One region of the Enterovibrio sp. FF113 genome, then DNA from elsewhere that is predicted to be linked to it. Evidence: predicted binding sites of a transcription regulator. Region 1 holds the regulator's gene; the other holds the start of a gene.

Region 1 (3,152 bases):
ACCTATGCTTGTGGGCTCGGTTGGCAACAAGATTAATCAGCCAATAACTAATAAAGTCAGGAAAACAGAAATGTCTGAAGACAAACGCCAACAGGCGCTGGATTATCATGCCTATCCAGTCCCTGGCAAAATCTCGGTAGAACTTACCAAACCAGCAGATACGGTTGAAGATCTTGCGTTGGCATACAGCCCTGGTGTGGCAGAGCCTGTTCGTGAAATCGCACAAGACGCTGATAATGTTTATAAATATACAGCGAAAGGCAACATGGTTGCGGTTATTTCAAACGGTACCGCTATTCTTGGTTTGGGCAACTTAGGCCCTCTAGCGTCTAAACCTGTGATGGAAGGCAAAGCGCTTCTGTTCAAACGTTTTGCAGGTCTTGATTCGATTGATATCGAAGTGAAGCACCGCACGATTGAAGAGTTCGTTGATACCGTTGCGAATATCGCGGATACCTTTGGTGGTATCAACCTAGAAGACATTAAAGCGCCAGATTGCTTCGAGATAGAAAAGCAACTGATTGAGCGTTGTAACGTCCCAGTATTCCATGATGATCAACACGGTACGGCCATCGTGACATCGGCGGGTATGCTGAATGCGTTGGAGCTTCAGGGTAAAGAGATCGGTGAAGCAGTTATTGTGTGCTTGGGGGCAGGTGCTGCTGCCGTTGCATGCATGGAGCTTCTGATTAAATGTGGGGCACAGCGTGAGAAAATCTACATGCTGGACCGCAAAGGCGTGATCCACACTCGCCGTGATGACATTAACGAATACAAACAATTGTTCGCCAACAACACAGATAAGCGCACGCTTGAAGATGTGATTGAAGGCGCGGATATTTTCCTTGGTGTATCAGGCCCTGATCTGTTACCGCCAGACGCGCTGAAACTGATGGCAGACAAGCCAATCGTGTTTGCGTGTTCAAACCCTGATCCAGAAATCAAACCTGAGCTTGCGCATGCAGTGCGTGACGATTTGATCATGGGAACGGGTCGTTCGGATTACCCGAACCAAGTGAATAACGTGCTGTGTTTCCCGTTCATTTTCCGCGGTGCGCTCGATGTGCGTGCAAGTCGAATTAATGACGAGATGAAACTGGCTGCCGTGGATGCAATCCGCACGCTGGCGAAAGAACCTGTGCCTGCGGCAGTATTGAAAGCGGCGGGTGTAGACAAGCTGAGCTTTAGCAAGGACTACATCATCCCTAAACCGATGGACCCGCGTTTGCTGCCTCGCGTAGCCAAAGCCGTTGCGGTCGCGGCACTAGAGTCAGGCGTCGCGCGCATCGAGATGCCTGAAAACTACATGTTAGATAAGTAACTGAAGTCGGCTAAATATCGGACAGGAAAATAAGGCGAGGTGAGGATAACGACATGGTAAGCGATCCTGCCGCGAGGTGAGAAAACGCTCTGTGCTTTTTCCTCAAAAAAAGCCATTAAAAAACCAGCCAAGCGGCTGGTTTTTTTGTCATTACGATGACGAAATTAATATTCTTCTTCGTTAAACTCGATACCAAGCTCTTTCATTATGCGCTTCACTTCTGCCGGAACGCTATCCGCTTTATCCTTGCGAATATCGTCATCTGTTGGCAGTGGTTGGCCGGTGTAAGCATGCAAAAAGGCTTCACACAACAGTTCGCTGTTGGTGGCGTGGCGTAAATTATTGACCTGGCGACGTGTACGTTCATCCGTCAGGATTTTAAGCACTTTCAGCGGGATAGAGACGGTGATCTTCTTTACTTGCTCTTTCTTTTTACCGTGCTCGGCGTAAGGGTTAATATATTCGCCATTCCACTCTGCCATCGTGCACCTTCTAAGCAGTTTCATTGATAAATCGCTGTCAACACCGGAAGCATTATGTCCAGGTTGAATGAATTTCGAATTTTAGCGATATTAACCGCTATATGTAAAGACATATAGACGTCTAGAGGTATTGACGTCTTACTATTGAGTGGTTAAGGTTAACCCTATCTGCTTGTATTATGATCGCATTTTGACAGGGAAAGACACCATGAGCGACAAGAAGTCAGCCACGATTGCCGTACGCACTGGCATCACCACAGATTCTCAGCATAATGCTGTGGTTCCTCCTATTTACCTATCCACCAACTATGAATTCCCTGAGTTTGGTACAGTCCCAACCTACGATTATGCCCGTGGTGGTAACCCAACCCGCAACCTGTTGGAAACGGCACTGGCCGAGCTTGAAAACGGCGCAGGCGCGGTGGTGACCAACTGCGGTATGTCCGCCATTAATTTGCTGCTGTCTCTGCTTGGCCCTGATGATTTGATTGTCGCACCTCATGATTGCTACGGCGGCACGTACCGTTTGTTCGATTCGCGCGCCAAAAAAGGGGCGTTTAAGATTGAGTTTGTTGACCAATCTAATGTTGAAGCGTTGGAAGCAGCATTGGCTAAACAGCCAAAGCTCGTCTGGATAGAAACGCCATCAAACCCGCTACTGCGTGTGGTTGATATCGCCGACATTTCCCAAAAAGCCCACGCGGTAGGTGCTTGGGTCGGAGTGGATAACACTTTCTTGTCTCCGGTATTGCAGCAGCCATTGAACCTTGGCGCTGATTTCGTGGTGCATTCCACGACCAAGTTTATCAACGGTCACTCAGACACCGTCGGTGGTGTGGTGGTTGCGAAAGAATCTGCACTCGCTGACGAGCTCAAGTGGTGGGGCAACTGCATTGGCGCAACAGGCAATGCCTTTGACAGCTACATGACATTACGCGGTCTTCGCACCTTGAGCGCGAGAATGCGTCAGCATGAAGAAAACAGTGCCGCGGTGTTGGCATTTTTGCTACAAGAGTCGCTGGTGGATGTGATTTATCATCCATCATTGCCCGATCATCCGGGACATGAGATTGCTAAGAAACAACAAAAAGGGTTCGGCGGTATGTTGAGCTTTGAGCTAAAAGGTGGCGAAAGTGAACTGAAACTGTTCCTGGGTTCATTGAAGTTATTCTCTTTGGCTGAGTCACTGGGCGGCGTAGAAAGCTTAGTCACCCACCCAGGTTCGATGACGCATCGTGCCATGTCTGATGAAGCGCAGGCAGAAGCAGGTATCGCAGCAACACTATTGCGTTTATCTATCGGTCTGGAGGATCATACGGATTTGGTCGCCGACCTAAAACAAGCATTCA
Region 2 (3,152 bases), on a different contig from region 1:
CGTTCGAAATCAGGGAAAACTCGACTGTCTGGACCTATTCCTGTGTTGCTTTTGGCCAATGGCTTTGGTGCGTTGGCAGTGCTAATTTCAGCATGGCATCAAGGCATGTTTGTAGGGTTGCTGATGATTTCCCAAGTTGCTCTGGTGGGCGCTATCACGGGACATTGCTTGCTGGTTCGGGCGCGATCTCGTTTACAGGCATTTCACCGTATTCTTCCGGTTGCGGGCATTGTCGCTGCAATGTTGATGGCGTTGGTTATTGCAGTTGCCAGCACATCTATGCCGGAGGCGTCAGCCAATGCGTTAGTGACATCCGTGTTGACCAGTTTGGGCTTGGTGCTGGTGGGCGTGATAATTTGGGCATTTCATTTGCTTCGTCAAACACCACCGCATTTACTGCAACTTTGTTGTGCGCTGATCGTCATTGGGGGGGCATCTGGCGTTGCCATGTCAGCACTCATCTGAGCATTTGCATGGCAACGGGTTGTCTCAGGCACAATAAAAGGCACGTGAAGTGCCTTTTTTGTGGCTGTTCACCTTAGGCGTCAACGCGAATATGACGTATCGCATCTAAAATACTTTCGAATAGGTTCAAAAGTGACCCACTGAAAACAGGAGTACGTGTATGGAAATCCACAACCTTGAGCATCTCGAAGGTGCGATCATGTACGGCATCGTCAATGAGAAGTTGCGCTTAGAGTGCGATAGCCTCGACGACCTCTTGGCGCAATTTGAATTGGACCACCAATCTTTCCAACATAAACTCGATGAAATGGGATGTTACTACGATCCCGTTGTGAATCAGTTGAGGCAAAAATAGAGCTCAAGAAGGTTAGCTATACCTTCTTAATCCCATCCAAATGGGTATGGCATTGATTGCGAGCGGTAGCAAAGAACGCTTTAAGATAGGGCCGTTGCGACTCCTGGCTTCTTACCGCGGCATACAGTCGACGCCAAAGCCCTTTGCCGAGAGGCCTATCAACCACCAAACCCTGTCTTGAAAATTCACTAATGGCCCAATTAGGTAAGGCAGCTACGCCTAATCCTGCCGTCACCATTTGTATCAGCATCAAGGTGTTATCTGCAGATTTAAATTGAACTGGCTCAACACCTGCAGGATGCAAAAAGTGCTTAACCACATCCATACGTTGTCGTTGCACCGGATAGGTCAGTAGGGTTTCTCCGGCAAGGTCTTCAGGTTCAATCACACTTTTTTTCGCGAGTGGATGCGTGTCGGCAAGAACAAGGCGCATTTCAAAATCAAACAGTGCCTCATAGTGAATTTCGCTACGTGGGCTAATGTCTGAGGTAATCACCACATCTAACTCGCCTCCTGCCAATGCTGGTAGTGGTTCAAAGCCAAACCCAGAAGAAAAGTCTAACTTCACCAACGGCCAACTCATTCTGTATTCTTTTAATGCTGGCATAAGCCATTGAAAGCACGAGTGGCATTCAATGGCCATATGAAGCCGTCCCTGCGCATCTTCTTTCAAGGCTGCCAATTCTGTTTCAGCCCGAGCGAGGCGAGGCAATACATCATCGGCCAACGCCAACAACACTTGTCCTTCTGCGGTAAATCTCACCGGACGCGTCTTTCTCATGAACAGTGGCGAACCAATACGCAGCTCCAAATCCTTAAGCTGATGTGAGAGCGCCGATTGTGTCAGGCAAAGCTGTGTTGCTGTCGCCGTCAGCGAGCCTGTGTCGCGGAGAACGAAGAGGGTGCGTAGGTGCTTTACTTCTAACATGAATTTATCTCAACATCCGTTTGAGTAATTTGAGTTTGTTTTATGCACTCTAATCAATCAAGGTGGACATGTAAACATCTGGACGGCTAAAAAGGAGAGATAGCATGACCACGACACATATTTTGGGTTACCCGCGCATCGGCAACAAACGAGAATTGAAATTTGCATTGGAGCAATATTGGAACGGTGAAATCAATCAACAAGGACTGTTGGATGTTGGCGCAACCATTCGTCATCATAACTGGCAAGTGCAAAAAGATGCTGGCTTATCGTTTGTCACTGTGGGTGATTTCGCATGGTACGACCAAGTGCTTCAAACGAGCCTGACGTTAGGCCACATTCCTAAGCGTCATCGTCATGGTCACCCTGATCTGGACACCCTGTTTCGTATCGCTCGGGGCAAAGCCCCAACGGGTTGCAGTTGCGCCGCGTCGGACATGACCAAGTGGTTTAATACAAACTATCATTATATTGTCCCTGAGTTCACTAAAGACGACGAGTTTGCACTGAGCTGGAATCAATTATTCGATGAAGTTAGCGAAGCGCAGAAATCAGGATACAAAGTAAAGCCCGCTATTCTGGGACCCATTTCCTACCTTTTCTTGGGCAAAGAGAAAGAAGCCGATTTCAACCGCCTTGAATTGCTGCCACGCCTGCTGTCGGTATATCAGCAAATTCTCAATAAATTGAAGTCACAAGGCGTGGAATGGGTTCAGATTGACGAGCCTATTCTCGCGCTGGAATTGCCAGACGAGTGGCGCAATGCCTACAAGCTTGCGTATCAAGTGATTGGCGGTGATGTGAAATTGCTTCTGACTACCTATTTTGAGTCTGTTGAGCATCAACTTGATGTGATTTCAGCGCTTAATGTCAACGGACTGCACCTTGATGCGAATGTTGCGCCACAGCATGTCGATACCATTGTCGATAGCATACCTGATCACTGGGTGGTGTCTCTTGGTGTGGTGAATGGCCGAAACATTTGGAAGGCGAACCTCAACAAGTGGCTAACGGCGCTGCAGCCAACAGCGGACAAATTGGGAGACCGACTTTGGATCTCTAGCAGTTGTTCTCTGCTGCATTCACCGATTGATGTTGAGCAAGAAACCGATCTCGAGCCAGAAGTGAAGAGTTGGTTGGTATTTGCTAAGCAAAAAGTGGATGAAGTGGTGTTGCTGGCGAATGCACTTAACGGGAACAGTAAGGCAATTAGCGAGACTAAAGCTTACAGTGAGGCTATTGAGGCGCGTGCAACTAGCCTTCGTGTCAATAAGCAGGAAGTACAGGCGCGTGTGAATGGCATTACCACAGCGCTGGCGGAACGTGCCTTGCCATATCAACAACGTGCTGAAGCACAACATGCGTCTTTGTCGCTACCTTTATTCCCAACCACAACGATTGGTT

What was found. The regulator MetJ, encoded in region 1, represses methionine synthesis genes. The targets are predictions, from matches to a motif close to TTAGACNTNTANANGTCTAA.
Region 2: metE (5-methyltetrahydropteroyltriglutamate--homocysteine S-methyltransferase) is a predicted target of MetJ. The motif match lies at 1,819-1,838, and genes of this name have one in related genera.

What each region holds. Positions count from the first base shown of each region.
Region 1 is NZ_JBGONO010000004.1:153,856-157,007, forward strand. Features, by position in the region: gene ACED36_RS04700 (malic enzyme-like NAD(P)-binding protein) at 71-1,321, shown strand; gene metJ (met regulon transcriptional regulator MetJ) at 1,486-1,803, opposite strand; gene ACED36_RS04710 (O-succinylhomoserine (thiol)-lyase) at 2,012-3,152, shown strand, end outside.
Region 2 is NZ_JBGONO010000030.1:46,380-49,531, reverse strand. Features, by position in the region: gene ACED36_RS19750 (hypothetical protein) at 1-465, shown strand, start outside; gene ACED36_RS19745 (DUF4250 domain-containing protein) at 626-820, shown strand; gene metR (HTH-type transcriptional regulator MetR) at 837-1,748, opposite strand; gene metE (5-methyltetrahydropteroyltriglutamate--homocysteine S-methyltransferase) at 1,853-3,152, shown strand, end outside.